One region of the Brevibacterium sediminis genome, then DNA from elsewhere that is predicted to be linked to it. Evidence: predicted binding sites of a transcription regulator. Region 1 holds the regulator's gene; the other holds the start of a gene.
The links. Region 1 encodes Rex, which represses fermentation and respiration genes when NADH is low (regulators of the CRP and FNR family bind a similar motif). Its sites were predicted from a motif close to CTTGTGAANNNNTTCACAAG; they were not measured.

Region 1 (9,837 bases):
GGGGTGAGGTGTTCGGCGCTGGCGGCCGGGTCGATGCCGAGGCGTCCCAGCAGATCCTCGGCCGCTGCGGTGCCGAGTTCGTCGGCGATACGGGCGAGTTCCTTCGCGGTCACCGACAGCTGCTGCTCGCCGGTGCTGCTCCAGTCGACGTCGAGCAGGGCGGGCAGCTCGGTGCTCTGACGCGTGCGGGCGAGCTTGCCGTCATCATCGGCCATCACGGCGTCGACGATGAACTCGGTGCCCTCGATCTTCGCCAGCGCGCCGATCGGAGCCGAACAGCCGGCTTCGGCACGGGAGAGGATCGCGCGCTCGCAGGTCACGGCGAGGTCGGTCGTCTGGTCGTGGATCCGGCGCAGAGCCGCCCGCACCTCGGCGTCGCTGTCGAGGATGTCCGCAGTGGTGGCGAAGGCGCTGTCGGCGCTGCGAGTCTCGACCGCCAAGGCTCCCTGGCCCGGGGCCGGGAGCATGACATCGAAGTTGAGCGAATCGGTGGCCTCGGCCAGCCGCCCGATGCGACGCACTCCGGCGGCGGCGAGGACGACTGCGTCGAGGCGGCCGTCGCGTACATGGGCGATGCGGGTGTCGACGTTTCCACGCACTCCGCGGACCTCGATATCGGGACGTGCGGCACGCAGCTGAACGGCACGACGCGGCGAACCGGTGCCGATGACGGACCCGGAGGGCAGGTCGTTCAGGCTCAGTCCGTCGCGGCCGATGAGGACGTCGGCCGGGTCGACGCGCGGTGGGATGGCTGCCATCTGGATTCCCACCTCGGGGGTGGTGGGCAGGTCCTTGAGCGAGTGCACGGCCAGATCGATCTTGCCCTGGTGGAGGGCCTGTCGGACGGCGGAGACGAAGACTCCGGTGCCGCCGAAACCGGCCAGGGGCGACATATTGACATCGCCCTCGGTGACGACCTCGACGATCTCGACGCGCCAGCCGGTCAGAGCCGCGATCTGGTGGGCGATCGCCGTGGACTGGGAACGAGCCAGCTGTGACCGGCGGGTGCCCAGACGCACGGTGCGGCCGGTGAAGTGTTCGGGTTCGACGATGTCGAGGGTGTGATCGGCGACTGGGCGGATGCCGTCGGCCTCGACATGATGCGCGCTGGCGGCCTTCGCGACCTTCGTCTCCGGAGCGGTCTTGGCGTGGGCGACTTTGTTGACCGGCAGGTCGAAGAGCTGCATGAGAGCCTGGGCGTAGTCGACCTCGGATTCGGTCACCGCGAGTTCCTTGACCTTCACGGTCGGGGTGTGGATGAGCTTCTCCGCCACCCGGTGCAGGGATTTGCGGATCTCTGCGAACGCCTTCTCGTCGACGGAGTCGCCGAGCTTCTTCTCCAGGCGCTGTGTCTCGGAGGCGAGCACATCTTTGGCATGGGAGCGCAGAGCGGTCACGGTCGGAGCGACCGAGCGCTCCTTGTTGCCGGTGGCGATGTTCTCCAGCTCGGCGGCGATGATGGCGCGGACTTCGTCGATGGTGCCGGCGACCTTCGCATCGCTTTCCTTATCGGAGCCGCGCAGCAGTTCGCGGATCTCGCCGAGGCCGAAGAGGGCGACATGTTCGAACTCGCGGACGCTGGGGTCGATGTCGTGCGGCAGGGCGAGGTCGATGAACGCCTTGTTCGCCGCGCCCTTGGGGTTCTGCGAGAGTCCGGCGACGATGTCGTCGCGGCTGACGACGACTCCGCGGGCACCGGTGCAGGAGACGATGAGGTCGGCGTCGGCGATCTCCTCGGCCATGATGCGCGGGGTGAGTTCGCGGGCACGTCCGCCCACCTCGGCGACGAGGCGTTCGGCCTTGTCGAGCGTCCGGTTGAGCACGGTGATGTGGGCGACGCCTTCCTTGTGCAGCCCGGACACGACGAGCCCCGACATGGCTCCGGCGCCGATGACGAGTGCATTCGCTGCACGCAGGGACCCGATGTGCGCGGCCGATGCCTCGATGCCTGCACCGAACAGGGACCGTGCGACGTCTCCGAGGTCGGTCTCCGAATGGGCGCGCTTGCCCACACGCAGCGCCTGCTGCAGCGCCTGGGAGAGTTCGGAGGTCAGTGCCTTGTCCGACTGCGATTCCGTGAACGCCGTCCGGAGCTGACCGAGGATCTGGGCTTCGCCGATGGCCATGGAGTCGAGTCCACAGGCGACCTTGAGCAGGTGCTCCATGGCCTGGTGGTCGTAGTGGGCGTAGAAGTGCCCGGCGATATCTGACCATTCTTTGTCGATCGACGACACGAGCGCGTTGCCGAGGTCGGCCAGTCCCCCGTGGAAGGCGGAGACGTCGGCGATGAGTTCGAGGCGATTGCACGTCGAGAGCACGGCGAGTCCCTCGATGTTCTCTCCGGCCAGGGCGTCCCGTCGCAGAGTGCCGACCTCACCGGCGCCGAAGGCCATTCGATCGAGCATGTCGATCGGAGCCGACTGATGTGAAATGCCGAGAACCAAGAGAGTCAATTCCTGTGCTCCTCAAAACCAGGGTTGAGCGGTGCCGTGTCCAGCGCCGAATAGTATGCGAGTACTTGCAGCTCACTGGCCAAGTCGACTTGATGGACACGCACGGTATCCGGTGCGTCGAGCACGGTGGGTGAGAAGTTGAGAATGCCGCGCACACCTGCTTCGACGGCCTTCTGGGCCGCCGCGGGTGCCGCGGCTGCGGGGACGGCCATGACCACCAGGTCGATGTGTTCGGACCAGGCGGGAAGGTCGTCCAGGGAAGAGACGGTCAGGGCACCGATGGAGGTGCCGATCTTCTCCTCGTCGATGTCGAAGACGGCGGTCAGGCGCAGGCCGCGCCGACGGAATCCGGCGTAGTCGGCCAGTGCCGAGCCGAGACGTCCGGCGCCGATGATGGCGACGCGGCGGTCGCGGTCGAGGCCGAGGAAAGTCCGCAGGGTCGCGGCCAGCTCCGGACAGGAGTAGCCGACCCCACGGGTTCCCGATCGCCCCAGCTGGGAGAGGTCTTTGCGCAGAATCGACGGGGACACACCGCTGCGCGCGGCAAGGTCCTCCGACGAAACTGTGTCCTGGCCGGTGGCGGCAATCGTCTCGACGGTCTGCAGATAGATCGGGAGTCGGGATATCACGCGCTCGGGTACGTCCTTGCGAACGACACCCTCAATCCTGTTGGCGGACAGAATCTCGCCCACGAATCCGCCTCACTCCTTCAATCGATCTCATGCGCCCAAGGCGTCGAGCGCCTTGGCCAGCCGATCCCTATCGACTCGATGAAAACTGTGTTGTCGCCCGTTGAGGAGAACGACGGGAACGTCCCAGCCGTACTGCGCGGCCAGATCGTCATCCGTATCGATGTCGATCTCGGTCACGGTCACATCTCTGCCTGCAGCCACCTCGGTGACGTTCTGCAGCGCATCAGCGCACAGATGGCAGTCGACACGTGTGAGAAAGGTCAGATCGACCATGGCTCACTCCTCATCGGGTGCAACAAACCCCGCCGAGAAATCACTCGAGCGGGGGCGTAGGACCGTTGGGTCTTACTTCTTGTTGCGACGCTGGTGACGTGTCTTGCGAAGCTGCTTGCGGTGCTTCTTCTTCGACATACGCTTGCGGCGCTTCTTGATGACTGAGCCCACTCGGGTACCCCTTGTGCTTGTCGGTGGAGGGTGAACATCAGGTGCCCACCCATTGAACTAACCGTGCAATTCTATCGCTTGGCCGCCTGCTTTCCCAAAACTGTGTCCAGATCCACAACGGCGGTGCCAGGCGATCCGCGCGGACGCGGGGATCGGGTTCGGCCCGGGTGGCGTGCACGGCAGGGCCGGACTCGCGTTCGGCTGGGTCGACGGGCGTCGACCGATCTCGCTCAGTCGAAGCAGCCCTCGCTCAGTCGAAGTAGGGGTCGAGTGCGAAGAAGGGGAAGATGTTCTTCCGAGTGCCCATCACGGCGCGGTCGAGTTCGACTTCGGGGTCGAACCCCTTCGACCATGGTTCGAACGCCCCGTCGAAGCCGTCGGTCATCGACAGCGGCGCTTCCCTCCCGGTCTTCGTCTGCGCGTAGGAGGCCCAGCGTCCGGGGATCCGGGCTCCGGGATCGATATCGCGGCCGGCGGCGACGGCCAGCAGGTTCGTCCAGGCGCGGGGCACGACGTCGATGATCGCGTAGCCCCCTCCCCCGACGGACAGCCAGCGTCCATCGGCATGGTCGACGGCGAGGTCGCGGATGCGTTCGGCGGCGATGCGCATCGCGTCGACGCTCAGGCGCATATGGGTCAGCGGGTCCGCCCGGTGACCGTCGCACCCGTGTTGGGAGACGATGACCTGAGGTTCGAATGCGGCGACGACCTGCGGGACAGTGGCGTCGAAGGCGCGCAGCCAGTCCGCGTCGCCCGTGCGCGGGGGCAGGGCGATATTCACCGCCGAGGCGGCCGCCTTGAGTCCCCCGATATCGGCGGGGAATCCGGTGCCGGGGAAGAGGAACTTCCCCGATTCGTGGATCGAGATCGTGAGCACTCGCGGGTCGTCCCAGAAGAACGTCTCGACACCGTCACCGTGGTGGGCGTCGATGTCGAGGTAGACGATGCGCTCGTATCCGGCGTCGAGGAATTCGGTGATCGCTCCGGCCGCGTCGTTGTAGACGCAGAAGCCGCTGGCCTTGCCGGGCATCGCGTGGTGCATTCCGCCGCAGAAGTTCACCGCGCGCCGAAAGTCTCCGGAGATGATCGCGTTCGCGGCGTTGACGCTGCCTTGGAACAGCAGCGCCGAGGCGGTGTGCATATTCTCGAACCCGGGAACATCCTCGGTGCCGATTCCGTATCTGTTCGCGTCCTGCTCCTCGAGGCCCTCCTCGGTGCCGGCCTGCTTGACCGCGGCGATGTAGTCGGGGTCGTGGAGGCGGGCGAGCTTCGCCTCGTCGATCTCACCGATGGGATTGATGTGGACGTTGTCTGCGTCGAAGAGTCCGAAGTCCTCGGCGAGCTTCGCTGTCAGGTCGAGCCTGAGAGGGTGCATGGGGTGGCTGGGACCGAAGTTGTAACCGGTCACTTCGTCGTCCCAAACGACATACACATCATTTTCGGCCATGCCCACCATGCTATATGGCACAGCTCACTTGCGCCGATTCCGGGGCCACCGGCTCTACCATGGTGCTTGTGTCCAAGAATTCCTCGCCGCGCTTCGATCGGCTGCTGAAGCCGGGCCGGTGGGTCCGTGACTTCGTCGACGACCTCGCCGTGGCCTCACCGGCACGATTGGCGATCGGGTCCTTCGTCGCCGTCGTCGCGGCGTTCGCGATCCTGCTGATGATGCCGGCGAGCATGCGCGACCCCGGTTCGGTCGATCAGGCCACGCACATCGCGAACTCGGTGTTCGTGGCGGTCTCGGCCGTGTGTGTGACCGGACTGACCCCGGTCGTCACGGAGGAGTACTGGTCGGACTTCGGGATCTCGGTCATCACCGCCGGCATCCAGGTCGGCGGTCTCGGAATCCTCACCCTCGCCTCGGTGCTGGGCATGGCGGTCTCCAGGAGGCTGGGAGTCCGGCAGCGCCTGATCGCTCAGCAGGCCACCTCGGCGCTCAATCTGGGTCAGGTCGGCTCGCTGCTCAAGACAGTGGTCATCACCATCTTCACCGCCGAGTCGATCCTCGCGGTGCTGCTGTTCCCACGGTTCCTCATCCGCGGGGAATCGCTCGGCGACTCCATCTGGTACTCGGTGTTCTACTCGATCTCGGCGTTCAACAACGCCGGTTTCACCATCCACGAAGGCGGTGCGGCGTACTTCGCCTCGGATCCGTGGATTCTGTCCCTGCTCATGGCGGGGGTGTTCGTCGGGTCGCTGGGGTTCCCCGTCGTGCTCATGGTCGCGATGTTCTGGAACCGGCCCAGCCGCTGGGATCTGCATACGAAGCTGACATTGACGACCACGACGACGGTGCTGGCGATCGGTCTGCTCCTGTTGGCGCTGTTCGAGTCGGCGAACCCGGCGACCCTGGGCGATAAGAATGCCGGCCATACCTTCGTCGAAGTGCTGTTCATGGCGGTCATGCCCCGGTCCGGCGGCTTCTCGACGATGGAGGTCGCGGACATGAGCCAGGCGTCGCATCTGCTCATGGACCTCATGATGTTCATCGGCGGCGGTTCGTCGTCGACAGCAGGCGGAATCAAGGTGACGACGGTGGCCGTGCTTGTCCTCGCTGCGTATGCCGAGGCCAGGGGTCTGCAGGACGTGCACGTGTTCGGTCGGCGGCTGACGTCGTCGACGATCAAACTGTCGATCTCGATTCTGCTCACCGGTGCGATGATCGTCTTCATCGGCACCCTGACGATGCTGCAGATCAGTGCGGAACCGCTCGATCGGGTGCTGTTCGAGGTGATCTCCGCATTCGGCACCGTGGGTCTGAGCTCCGGGGTGTCGGCGACCTCGCCGGATTCGGGACTCTATGTTCTGTCGGTGATCATGCTCATCGGTCGACTCGGTACGATTACACTGGCGGCTGCACTGTCTATGCAGGATTCGGTGCGCCTGTACCGCTACCCCGAGGAAAGGCCGGTCGTTGGCTAACGAACACACTTCAATCCTGGTCATCGGACTGGGGCGTTTCGGGTCCTCGACCGCGGCGACTCTTGCCCGCCTGGGGCGCGAGGTCATGGCCATCGAGCACAACCCCGAGCTCGTCAAGGATTGGAGCGGCAAACTCACGCACGTCGTCGAAGCCGATTCGACGAACATCGACGCACTGCGGCAGGTCGGTGCCGGTGACTTCTCGACTGCCGTCGTCGGGATCGGAACCTCGATCGAAGACAGCGTGCTCACGACCGCCAACCTCGTCGACCTGGGCGTTTCGCAGGTGTGGGCGAAGGCGATCTCGCCGTCGCACGGCAAGATCCTCCACCGCATCGGCGCCCACCATGTGCTCTACCCGGAGTCGGACGCAGGTCGCCGCGTCGCCCACCTGGTCAGCTCCCGGATGATGGAGTACATCGAGTTCGATGAGGGCCATTTCGCCGTGGTGAAGATGCGGCCGCCGCGGGAGATCCAGGGCTTCACTCTCAGCGAGTCCGGTGTCCGCGACAAGTACGGAGTGACGATCGTGGGCATCAAGAGCCCCGGCCGCGACTTCACCTACGCCGATCCGACGACCCGCGTGGGCAAACAGGATCTGCTCATCGTCGCCGGTCACGTCGAGCTGCTCGGCCGCTTCGCCGGCCGCCCGTAGCTTCCGAGTCCGCGTCGAACCGCCGGTTCACCGACCGGCTGCATCCGCGGGTCCAAAGCGTGTATGCCGTGATCTTGATCAGGGCATCTGCATTTCGAGGCAGTTGGCGCACACCAATCGCGTCACATCTGCCGCCAGATGAGATGCGACGGTGACGGGTCGAGAACGACCTCGGTAGAGCAGTCGGAACCCGAGAGCAGGCTCTTTCTGGCTTCCGCCAGCATCCCCTTCATCCCTGACTCCAACGCGGTGAGGAATTCGTCGATGGTCTCGTGATGACTGACCATCTCGATCGCCTGTCCGTTCACCTCGATCCCTGTATACCCGCCCGAGGCGGTCGGTCCGATCCGTCTGATCGCCGAACCAGCTGAATCACCTGGTGAGCCGGATGCATCGGTGGAGCTCGGTTCCATTTCGCGTTCCGCGTCATCTCCCGGCAGCCCGTGCGACATGTCGAGCAGTGCCTCCGCGACATGATTCCACTGGTTGATCGCCTGCTGGAGTCGGTGCGTGTAGGCCTGCGCCAACGTTTCAATGGCATCCAGGCATCGTTCTGCGGTGTCGCCCCACTCTTTCGAGCCGAACTCCTCATCCAAGCGGCCGAATTCGAGTGCGGCAAGATTGAGGAAAGCTGGGAGGAGTCGCTCCACCACATCTTCCCTGGACTCTAAAAACTCAGCCTCCCGTGCCACGCAGGTTTCCCACTGTCCGACCACGGACGCTACATCATCCTGCACGAGCGGAAGATGCGGATCGAGATTCGCAATCGCCTCGCGCTCCGCACGACGTCGTGCTGCTTCGGCCAATTCGGAGTCGATCTCCCGGAGCTCCCTGCTCAGCCTCGCCACGCGGAAGAATTCGTCATTGTTGTCCATTTTCACCACTCCCCTCCCCGACCGGATGCCGCTGCGGCAATCCCTATCGAGGGGAGAATACGATGGGCCCCTGACACGACCAGGAAATGAAGCCTGCAGACCTGCACCTGGAAGCGCCACCGAAGCAGATCGGGCCCTAAGAGCAGAACGCTGAGTCGGAGTCATCGTCTCGGTGTGATACAGCCGTGGCCGCATCACGACACAACGAGAGCGGGCGACGGGAATCGAACCCGCGTCATCGGCTTGGGAAGCCGAAGCTTTACCATTAAGCTACGCCCGCGCGTCGCCCGTGGTCGGCAGACATTCACCCAGGTGAAACCCGGTGCAGACATACCGCGATCGGCAACTCGAACCAGTCTACAGCTTCCCACCTCGGGTGCATCACATCCATTCGCCATATGCGCACCCACGACGCCCACCAAGCTGCATTCCACTGGCCATTCTGCCGCGGCCAGCGACAATCGCTGGTCAGAAGTGTGGACGCAGTGACTTCGGTCAGGGCATCTGCATTTCGAAGCAACTGAACACTTGTCTGGTCGCACAGCAATGTCTCGCCACGGCTGTTACGTCCGGCTCTGCCGGGCACCGGACCGTTTTCGCGGGGCGATGAACGCCCTGAGCTGCGGGGCCTGCCCGAAGAGTTTGGTTGCGCACTCTTCAAGGTGGGTCACCTCGTCGAAGCTCAGACGGACGATTCTGTACCCGAGCTCCAGCAGCCGATTGAATTGACGGACCTCTTTCCGAATGAGCCGAACTCCGTTATCGGCATATTTGGAGAAGCCGTCGATGAGCACGATAGTCCGCGATTTCTCGTGCAGAAAGTCCACGCGAGCGATGACCGTGTGCCCGTCCCGGATCCTGACTTGCTGGCTGAATCCGGTCAGTCTCAGCTGCATGAGGTTGTACACGAAACGGCTCTCTGCGTAGCTTTCCGACAGCGGCCCCGCTGAAGACAGCAGACGTTGAGCTCTCGCTTGGCCCTTTGACAGCCGGCCGAGCACAGGCATGAAGTCTTCAGCAATGCAGAGCTCAGCTAATCCCAAAGTGTCCGGCGGATATCCGAATCTTGCCGCCTCGTCGGCCCCTTCGTCAGACCCGAATGCTGATCTGCGCAGACACCGTTCGAGTGCGACGAAGCCCTCCGGTTCACCAAGTTGGCCGATAAGATCGAAGGCGGTGCGAATGGGTGAAGTCAACGACATCTTGCCTATGCGAACGACGTCCTCTTCAGGAACGGTCTTCGACGTCCTCGACACGTCGGCGCTGTTGTGTCGCTTCTTCGGGTGAGCGATGAAGACCTTCCCCCGAGGCGGTCGATGCAGCGGAAGGTCATGGACGAATGCGGCGGAGACTCCCCAGATCACGTCGTCAAATCGGTAGTGCGGGTACGAAGCCACTCGCAGCTTCTCGAACATGTCGAGGAGTTCGAAACGAGGCCTCCCCGACTCCGGGTCGGTCTGCTCGACGACTCTGTGAATCCACGCTTCGTCCGTGATGAACTCCGCTATCGCACCATGTCTGAGATTCGAGCAGCGGGCGATGACAGAATACATCCCTTGAGTGAGTGCCAAAAGGCAGCAGTCTTTGGCGTCACGGATGCATCTGCTCTGCACCCCACGCGCCCTGAGTTCACTGGTGCGGACCACGTTGTACATGCGGCAAGACTGTCGCTACGAATGAGACTCCGACAAGGCCTCCTCAACCGCCTGTGGAATCGCCCTCGGCATCCACACCCATAAGACGTCCGAGTCCGCATGCTGTCAACAGTCCACGGCGTTTGAGTCAGCGGCGCC
Region 2 (9,837 bases), on a different contig from region 1:
GGTCGGCGAGGACGGCGAATGGCCGCTGTTCCTCGACGTCTGGCTCGAGCACTCCGTCGAGGAGGTCGCCAACGAAGACCGTGAGGGTTCGAAGGGCACCATCGAAGGCCCCTACTACGTCACGGATTCCCCCGAACTCCCATGGGACGGCACCATCCCGATGCGCCCCGACGAGCCGGGCACCCCGTTCGTCTTCAAGGGCCAGGTCACGTCCGTCAGCGGGGAGCCGCTGCCAGGAGCCAAGCTCGAACTCTGGCACGCCGACAACCTCGGCTTCTACTCCCAGTTCGCCCCCGGACTGCCCGAGTGGAACCTCCGCGGAACTTTCGTGGCCAACGAGGCCGGCGAATACGAGATCCACACGATCCGTCCCGCGCCCTACCAGATCCCCACCGAGGGCGCCTGCGGTCAGCTCATCGAGGCGGCCGGTTGGCACGCCTGGCGTCCGGCGCACATGCACTTCAAGGTGCATGCGCCCGACCACCAGCTCATCACCTCGCAGCTGTACTTCCCCGGCGATCCGCACAACGACGATGACATCGCTTCGGCCGTCAAACCCGAACTGATGCTCGATCCGCAGCCCAACCCGGACGACGAGGGCGAAATGGTCACCTACAACTTCGTGCTCGATCCCCAGCGCTGATCCTCAGCAGGGGCAGGGCCTGCGCCGGATGAGGTGCGGGTCCGAACTGAGCGCCTCGGCCACGACGAATTCATCGTCGCGGCCGAGGCGCTCGTTTCGTCCTGAGGGCAGTAATGCCACCACAGGGACGGGGCCCTCGGGTATCCGCACCGTCCCGCACCCGCGGGATTCACACCTCGGGGATTCCGTCACCGAGGTGGACCGCCGCCAATTCTGTGCGTGACCTGATCCCGAATTTCTCGTAGATGTGCGTGAGGTGGTACTGCACCGTCTTCTCCGCGATGAAGAGTCGACGTGAGACCTCGGCATTCGTCATCCCCTGGACGACGAGGTCGGCCACGGACATCTCCTGCGGGGTGAGGATGATGGAGTCGATGTTCTCCGGCCCAGCAGGACTCCCCTCCGCGTCAGGATTGCCTCGCCACGCCATCCCGGTCGCACGCAGCTCCCGATCACAGCGTCGCAGCTGAGCCTCGGCACCCACTCCTTCATAGAATTCCCGTGCCCGGACCAGACTCTCGACAGCATCCCGACGGCGGTTGGCCCGTCTCAACATCTGGCCGCGGCTGAACAGCACCTTCGCCACGGTCGTGTCGTTCTGGCCGTCCATGAGGATCGTCAGCGCGCGGTCGAATCCGTGCTCCGCCTCGGCGAGGTCACCGGCGTCCTGAGCGACCCTGGCTTTCGCCGCCTCGGCGCATCCACGCATATAGGCTCCAGATGTCGCAGCGTGGACGTGGAAGCTGCCGGCGATCTCGGCGGCCTGCTCGCTCATTCCCACGGCGATGAGCGCATCGACGATCTCCCAGCCCCACGGCCAGAAGGAACTGCGCGACTCCGTCCCCCGATCGACGTCGAGCAGGGGCCGCAAGGCCGCGGCTCGACCATCATGATCACCCCGGAGATCCGCGGCGACCGAACGGGCCAGACGAGCCGGCACCTGCATCGCCAGATAGTCGCTGAGGATGGCGCCGTGTCCGCTTCGGCTCATCACCTCATCGACGGGGCGACCCCGCCAGAGCCTGATCTCGGCAGCGGTCCACTGCAGCAGCTGAGCGAGCAGCGGAATGTTTGCGTCATCGCAGATGCGCAGACCCGCCTCCGCCGTCTGCAGCGCGTCGTCCCATTCACCGAGGAGGTACTGGACTCGCGCCAGCCACCCGTAGGCCCACAGTGAGATCCGCAGCGAACCGCGCTCCCGATGAGTTGGCGCTGCGGCTTCGAAGTCGCGGACGGCTTTTCGATGGTCACCGGCGAGCATCGCCACCCACCCCTCGCACAGACGCAGTCGCTGCTCCTGTGCCCCGCGGAGTCGTTGGGCTGCCATGGTCCTCAGCTCCGCATCGGCTTCGGCGAGGAGTCCCTGCGCGGCGAAGCCGAGTCCGCGGACGACTCGGGATTCGACATAGGCGGGTTCGCTCGGATCACTCAGTTCGATCGCGCGGCTCGTCCATGCGCAGATCTTCGGACCGTCCCAGCGCACGAGGGAGTCCAAGGTCCGGCGCAGAGCGATCTGGGCATTGAGTTCGTCACCGCCGGCGCCGGCGTTCTCGGCACGAGCGAGCAGATCGTCTGCCAGGGCGGCCTGCCCCCGATGAGTGGCGATATTGGCCAGCACGGTATCGCGCAGCACCGACGGGGCGATGCTCTTTCCGATTTCGACCCACGGCAGGACTTCCGCCACTCTTCCTGCGCTGGCGAGCGCATCGATGCCGGCCAGGAGTTCATGGTCGCGGTCGGCGGAGGCAGGGAGGACTCGTGCGGCCCCGAAATGCAGCTGCGCGGCATCCTCCCAGCGTCCCTCCCGCTCAGCATCGACGGCAATGGTGATGAGACGCATGGCCAGCTCGGGGTCGAGGCCCAATGAAGCAGCGGAGAGGTGAAAGAGCTTCTCCTCTTCCGATGGGGCGGTCTCGGCAGCTCGGCGGCGGAGAAATCGCCGTGTCGACGGCGCCATAGTCTCGAGGATCACCTTGGCCGCAGCAGGGTGGCACAGACGCAGGGTGGTCCGACCCGCCGAGTCGTGTTCTCGAAAGACGCCTCGAGCCACGCCGAGGTCGATGGTCCCTTCGACGTCATCGATTCCGGCGACGTCCATCACCCGTTTGAGATCCTGCGGTCGGCGCAGAATGGCCAATGCGGAGGCAACGTCCTCGACTTCGGAGGAACCGGTGCTCTCGATCCGGCCCAGGACCTCCTGGGTGACTGCCGGCGGCAGCGGCAGCTGACCGGGGTCAGCGGGCCATCGGCCCGGAGGCAGCAGAGCCAGGATCTCTTCGGCGGCACGCAGTCGGCCGCCGCTCTGGGTGACCAGGGCGGCGGCTCCGTGATCTCCGATGTCGTGGAATCCGCGACCGGCGGCCAGTTCGATGGCATCGTCGGTGCCGAAGTCGCAGATCTCGATCCGGGCAGCATGGGAATCCCTCGCCATCCTCAGGAAGTCGGGGTCCAGCGAGTCTGTCGATTCCGGATCGAGGCAGATGAGCAGCAGGGTGCGGGTGTCGCGCATTCGCCGCCCGATCTGACTGAACACCTGCAGACTTTCGGGATCGGCGAAGCCGATGTCGTCGAGGACGATGAGACGCCCATCTGAGCTCGGACCGGTCGTCGGTGCGGTCTTGTCGCCCCTCAACAGTTCGATGAGGGCGCCGGCCACCTGCAGCTGCATGGTGGCGGGGCATTCGCTGCCCTCCTGCAGAATCTCGGATGCGTCTCTCAGTTGTCCGAGCAGGGCGAACGGGACCCCTCGGCTCCAGTGCGTGCCGACGAGGACTTCGCAACTATGCCCGGTCGCGTCCTGCAGCGCACGGACGATACCGGACTTGCCAGTACCGGACGCCCCTTCCAGGACGACGATCCTCCCACCTGTGTCGGCCAGCGACTTCCACAGGTCGAGGACGGAGTGGAGGGCTCGTGTCGGACCGGGCAGCAGTGGAAGCGCAGCTGACCCTGCTCCGTCTATCCCTGATCACCTCCGCCGACCGGCAGCACCGAGCCGTTGATGTACGAGGCCGCATCGGAGGCGAGGAAGACGATCGGCCACGCCTGCTCTCTCAAGGTGCCGTAACGGCCGAACAGGCTCGATTCCGTCGTCTGTTCGACGACCTGTCGGAACCATCCTCGCTCTTCTTCGGTTTCGGCGCCCGGGCCGCGCGGGATCCGCCGTTCGGGGGCTTCGGTGCCTCCCGGTGCCGTTGCGACCACACGCACTCCCGCCTCGGCGGCCTCCATGGCCAGTGATGCGGTGAGCGCATTGACCCCGCCTTTCGCAGCCGAATACGGGACGCGATTGACTCCGCGGGTGGCGATCGATGACACGTTGACTATGGTACCTTCGCCACGAGCTTTCATCCCCGGCAGGACGGCACGGCACATCCACAGCGTCGGGAACAGGGAGCGGCGGATCTCCGCTTCGATATTCTCCGGTTCGTAGTACTCGTACGGCTTGGCCCAGATTGTGCCGCCGACGGCGTTGATGCAGACGTCCGGCAGCCGCAGCGCCTCGGTTCCTGCAGCCACCACGTGTTCCGCACCTGTCCAGGCCTCGAGATCACCCAGCACCGTCGCCGAGGCGAGCCGACGTCCCCGTGCAGCCGCGATCTCCTTCGCTTCCGCTTCCGTCTCGGACACGAGATCGGATCGGTCGGCGAGGATGAGGTCGGCTCCCTGGGCGGCAGCGAGCAGCGCCGTCTCCCGGCCGATGCCCTGGGCGGCCCCGGTGATGAGCACGAGCTTGCCGGTGAGCAGCCCCTGGTCCTCGACCCGCTTCTGCGCCGTCTGCGATTCAGGCGTCTCGGCCGACTCAGGAGGCATGCGGCACCACCATGCACATCGTCGCGCGAGTGTGCTCGCTGTGCGAACGCAGAACTCGACGCGCCGCATCGATGTCGTTGTTCTCGAACGCCGCAACGAGGTCGTAGTGCTCGGCGTCGACCTCGGGGGCGATCCAACCGCCGTTCTTCAGCGCCTCGACGATCTGGCTCTGCACCTCCAGCCGACGGAAGCTCTCTAGGAAGGCTGGATTGTCGGAGAGGATGAAGAGGTACTCGTGGAATTCTTCGTTGAGTTTGCCGAACTCCTCCGCGTCGATGATCTCTTCGCCCTTGAGCGCCGTCGAGACGTTCTCCGCCAAGCGTCGGAACTGTTCGAGCTGCTTGTCTGTCAGCCGCCCCATGAGCAGCTCGGTCACCGCGAGTTCCAGGCCGGTGCGTGCCTCGAGGTGGGCCATCGAGTCCTGGCGGGTAAAGGAGAGCCGTCCGGTCTGCATCGACGACACCGCATCACCGGCGCTGATCGCATCGCCTGACTCCTCGATCGTCTCTTTGCTGACCGGGGCACCGGATTCGTCGTCATCGGTCGACCCTTTGGGCGCGAACCGCTCGTAGTAGAAGTTCGCCGGCGTGATGTCCTCGTCGCCCAACCAGCTCGACACTGCATCGACCATCGGCGGCGGGCCGCAGAGGTAGATGTCGACGTCTCCGCCGTCGAGATGCTCGTCCTCGATGAATTGGGTGACGTACCCTTTCTTCTCCGCAGTGCTCTCCGGCGAGGACACACAGAAGCTGTAGCTGAAAGTGCCCAGTCTCTCGACGTACTCATCGAGGCGGTCGAGTCCGACGAGATCGGAGTCATTGGTGACACCGTAGATGAGGTGGATGGGCTGATCCGTGCCGTCGTCGGCGAGCTTCTCCAGGATGGACAGGATCGGGGCCAGGCCGGTCCCGCCCGCCAGCATCAGCATCCGCCGCTTCGGGGGACGGAGGAAGAAGGTCCCGAACGGTCCGGTCATCGTCAGCTTGTCGCCGACGGCTGCACGTTCGGTGAGGAAGGTCGACATCGCCCCGCCCGGGGTGTTGCGGACCATGAATGAGGTGTTCTCGATTTTCGGACCGGAGCTGAAGGAGTACGACCGGGCCTGGTCGGTGCCGGGAACCTGGAGGTTCATGTACTGGCCGGGCAGGTAGGCGAGATCGTCCCGGTTCTCCACTGCCAGCGTGAAGCTCACCGTCGAGTCCGCATGGAACTCAAGGTCGACGATCTCGGTGTCGAAGTCCGAGGCCGAGGTCTTCGCCACGTCCGAGGTCGTGGGGACGTCGATCGTCATGTCCGTCTCGGGGGTGGCCTGGCAGGTCAGCACATAACCGGCGTCGAGCTCGTCCTCGGTCATCGCATCGTCGATGAAGTCGCCGGGATCGAACTCTCCGGAAGTGCAGAACGATTTGCAGGTTCCGCACGCTCCGTCACGGCAGTCCGAGGGCAGGTTGATCCGCGCCTTGAACGCGGCCTCCATCACCGTTTCGAACTGGTTGACCTTGATGATCTTGGTGACGCCGTCTTCGAAGCTGATCGCTACGTCATTGCTCATTGTCTTCTCCTAAGTCTCTTCTGCGCGTCCTCGGGCAGGTGGGGCTGCGCGTCCTCGGGCAGGTGGGCCATCGATCTGATCGCCGATGGTCAGATCATGTAGATGTCGATGATCTGATGCACCGTGTCGTTCTTGAGGATGACCTTCTTGTCGCGGATCACCGGTGTCTGGCCCGACAGATCGAGGCTGTAGAGACTGTGGCCGTAATAGGTCAGCGTGCTCTGGTAGCGGTAATAGTGAGTGGTCCAGCTGAATCGGACCTCGACCCTGTCGCCGTCCCGGGACAGGAATTCGATTCCGCCGAGGTTGTGCTCCGTGCGGGGCTCGGGCAGCGAGGTCGCCGCCGAACGGTCGGTTCGGATCCGGAAGACGCGGTCTTCCAGGCCGCTGCGGTCCGGGTACCAGATGAGTGAGATCTCGTTCTGCGGGTCGCTGGTCAGGGTGTCGTCTACGTCCCAGGCGGGCATCCAGAAGGAGGCTTCCGGGTGGTAGCACTCCAGCCATTCCTCGAACTGCCATTCGTCGAGCAGGCGAGCTTCGCGGTAGAGGAACTGGCGGATCACCTCGGCGGTCTCCACATCGACGACGAGTGCGGAAGAGGTCTCCTGTGCGGTCAAAGTCATGATCGGGTCGGTCCTTTCGGGGTCTGTGCCGCGCGTGCGCGGTTGAATTCCGGGTTTGCGCGGGACGGTTCTGCGAATGCGCGGGTCAGCTCCGCGTGTCTGCGGATCAGCTCCGCGCGGAGGGCTCTGCCGCCGCTTCCTCCCGTTCCAGGGCGTCGACCATCACGGACTGCCAGTATTCGTGCTGGACGGGGTAGAGACCTTCGTCTTCGGTCTTCGCGCCCGAGGCGATCGGATTGATGCCCAAGCCCTTCGCCTGTTCGTCGGGCCCGTCGATCTGGTGCTCCTGACCACGGGACATGTCGTTCCACGGAGCTGCCGAGGCACGGTAGGTCTTGTGCGCGGACCGGAACTCCTCGAGATCATCCGGGGTGGCCATGCCGGTGGCGTTGAAGAAGTCTTCGTACTGGCGGATCCGATTCGCCCTCGCCTCGGCGGATTCGCCCTTCGGCGCGATGCAGAACGTCGTGACCTCGGTGAGGTCGGCGGAGATCGGCCGGATATGGCGGATCTGCGAGCTGAACTGGTCCATCAGGTAGACGTTCGGGTAGAGGCAGAGGTTGCGGGAGATGTTCGTCATGAAGTTCGCCATCGTCTCCCCGTATTCCGTGACCAGACGTTCCCGTTCCGACCACAGCGAACGGTCTTCGGGGTTCGTCCATTCCTGCCACAGCAGCAGGTGCCCGTAGGGGAAGGAGTAGAAGCCGCCGGCGACCTTGCCCCAGCCGCCCGCGTCCATGGCCTTGGTCTCGTTCTCCGATTCTCCGGACTTCCGGCGGGCTGTGGTTGCCGCATAGTTCCAGTGCACGGAGGTCACGTGGTAGCCGTCGGCGCCGTTCTCCGTCTGCAGCTTCCAATTGCCCTCGTAGGTGTAGGTCGTCGCACCTTTGAGGACCTCGAGACCGTCCGGTGACTGGTCGACGACGGAGTCGATGATCACCCGGGTGTCGCCGAGGTGCTCCTCGAGCGGAAGGACATCGGGGTTGAGCGAGCCGAAGAGGAAACCCCGGTAGTTTTCGAACCGGACGACTCGGGTGAGGTCGTGCGAACCTTCCTTGTTGAACTGCTCGGGGTATCCGCCGTTGCGGCCGTCTTTGACCTTGAGCAGCTCACCGGAGTTGCGGAAGGTCCATCCGTGGAAGGGGCAGGTCAGGGTGGTGCGGTTGTCGGTCTTGCGGCGGCAGAGCATCGCTCCACGATGGGCGCAGGCGTTGATGAGGCAGTTGAGTCCGCCCTGCTTGTCGCGGGTGATGACGATCGGTTGGCGACCGATATAGGTCGTGAAGTAGTCGCCGATCTCGGGGATCTGGGACTCGTGGGCCAGGTAGACCCAGTTGCCTTCGAAGATGTGCTTCATCTCGAGCTCGAAGATCTCCTCATCGGTGAAGATCTGCCGATTCACTCGGCGGACGCCTTCTTCGGGCCGTTCCTGGACGCCGTTCGCGATGAGTTCGCGGGTATCGGGGCGGACATCGAGCGTATCGGTCATAGGAGCCTCCATTGGTCTCTGCGGTGCGTTCGAGCATCCGATCTCAGGGCGAGCATTCGGCGCTGCCCGATCGGTCCACCCCATCCTCGGCGATCGTGATGCTCTTCACACCAGGGGGATGCCTAGGCATGACCCAGGGGGTGAGGACTGGGGTTCTCGGGGTGCCGGCTGCGGACCTCGCGCAGCTAGGGTGACCGGTGATCTCTCAGCGTTGAGGAAAGGACCGCACCTGTGGAACGCATCGAACAGCTCTATTCGGATCTCGCTCGGCTCGGCCGCGAAACGGAGATGATGGACACCGTCATCACCATGCTCGCCGACGACCTGATGGAGAAGACCACCGCTGACGGACACAGCCGTCATGTCGTGCTCTCGCGGATCGTCGAGGGCGGTTTCGAGCTCTCCCGCCTCATCGAAGAATCACTCGGACTGCCGACCGCGGCCGACGACGATGCCGTCGAGGATGTCCGCACCGGTTTCCGGCGCTGTCATCTGGCGTTCACCGCTGCGGCGGGTCACCTGAGCCGAATACCCGCCGACGAGACCGTGGACTACCGCGGGCTCCGGCTGAGCCCGGGCGAAGTCGTGAGCCAGCGGATCGGTGAGATCGTCATCGCCCACGATTCCCTCGGCACCGCATGGACCATCGAGGAGGCCGATCCGGACTCCGCGCTCGATGCCTTGGAGACGCTCATCCGCAGACTGCGGATCGCAGAGGCGGCTCCGAACCTCATCATCGACACGACCGAAGGCGACCGCTGGGAGATCGGCGAGGACGGTCAGATCGTCACCGGCGACCGCGAGGACCTCGTGCAGTGGCTGGCGTGGGGGCATCCCGGGGAGATCGAATCCGCCGCAGAGCTGCCCGACCTCCCGACCCTGCCGCGCTGGACCTGAGGACCACTGCATGCACGAGAACCAGCGAATAGCCCCGGTGGGTGAGTCCCAGAGCGGGACCGCCTCGGCGAGATCGGCTGCTGACCATGCCGCCTCGACACGACGCGAACCGCTGCTCGAGCGACCTGGCACTCGGATGCCTCGATGGAGGGAATTTCGGCGCGACATCAGCGTCGAATTCTGCCTGAATGCCCTCGTCGGCCTGATCTTCGGCATCACCGGACCCATCGCGGTGACGATGGCTGTGGGACTGGCGGGCGGCCTCAGCGATGCCCAGCTGTCGTCATGGGTCTTCGGGATCTTCCTCTCGGCGGGCTTGGCCACGCTGGTCATGTCACTGATCTACCGGCGCCCCCTGGGTTTCGCCTGGTCGATTCCTGGCACCGTTCTGCTCGGCCCATCGCTGCAGCACCTGAGCTTCGGCGAGGTGGTCGGCGCGTTCTTCGTCGCCGGCATACTGACCTTGGCCCTGGGCATGAGCGGCCTGGTCAGAAAGGCGATGGCAGCCATTCCGCCGCCGATCGTCATGGCCATGGTGGCAGCGCTGTTCCTGCGCTTCGGCACCGACATCGTCACCTCGGGGCAGGCGACACCGGCGATCGTCGTTCCGATGATCGCCGCGTTCATCGCCCTCACAGCGCTGCCCGGACTGGCTCGGTTCATGCCGCCCGTCCTGGGCGCACTCATCGTCGGATTCCTCGCCGTCGTCGCCCTCGGACAGCTGGACCTGTCATCGGGCGGCCCCGTCCTCGCCCACCCGGTCTTCACGACTCCCGAGTTCACGTGGGCGGCCCAACTCGAACTCGTCGTCCCGCTGACA

Region 2: the regulator Rex is predicted to act here: its motif matches at 8,213-8,232, upstream of benA (benzoate 1,2-dioxygenase large subunit).

The regions. Positions count from the first base shown of each region.
Region 1 covers NZ_JAHQRN010000002.1:425,912-435,748, reverse strand. The annotation lists gene hemA (glutamyl-tRNA reductase) at 1-2,453, opposite strand, end outside; gene KTJ89_RS06330 (redox-sensing transcriptional repressor Rex) at 2,450-3,145, opposite strand; gene KTJ89_RS06325 (glutaredoxin family protein) at 3,173-3,418, opposite strand; gene KTJ89_RS06320 (30S ribosomal protein bS22) at 3,491-3,589, opposite strand; gene KTJ89_RS06315 (acetoin utilization protein AcuC) at 3,840-5,036, opposite strand; gene KTJ89_RS06310 (TrkH family potassium uptake protein) at 5,096-6,514, shown strand; gene KTJ89_RS06305 (potassium channel family protein) at 6,507-7,169, shown strand; gene KTJ89_RS06300 (hypothetical protein) at 7,292-7,975, opposite strand; tRNA gene KTJ89_RS06295 (tRNA-Gly) at 8,254-8,324, opposite strand; gene KTJ89_RS06290 (hypothetical protein) at 8,608-9,597, opposite strand.
Region 2 covers NZ_JAHQRN010000006.1:201,547-211,383, reverse strand. The annotation lists gene catA (catechol 1,2-dioxygenase) at 1-643, shown strand, start outside; gene KTJ89_RS15100 (helix-turn-helix transcriptional regulator) at 813-3,572, opposite strand; gene KTJ89_RS15095 (1,6-dihydroxycyclohexa-2,4-diene-1-carboxylate dehydrogenase) at 3,602-4,456, opposite strand; gene benC (benzoate 1,2-dioxygenase electron transfer component BenC) at 4,446-6,008, opposite strand; gene benB (benzoate 1,2-dioxygenase small subunit) at 6,098-6,631, opposite strand; gene benA (benzoate 1,2-dioxygenase large subunit) at 6,738-8,120, opposite strand; gene KTJ89_RS15075 (DinB family protein) at 8,352-9,017, shown strand; gene KTJ89_RS15070 (benzoate/H(+) symporter BenE family transporter) at 9,028-9,837, shown strand, end outside.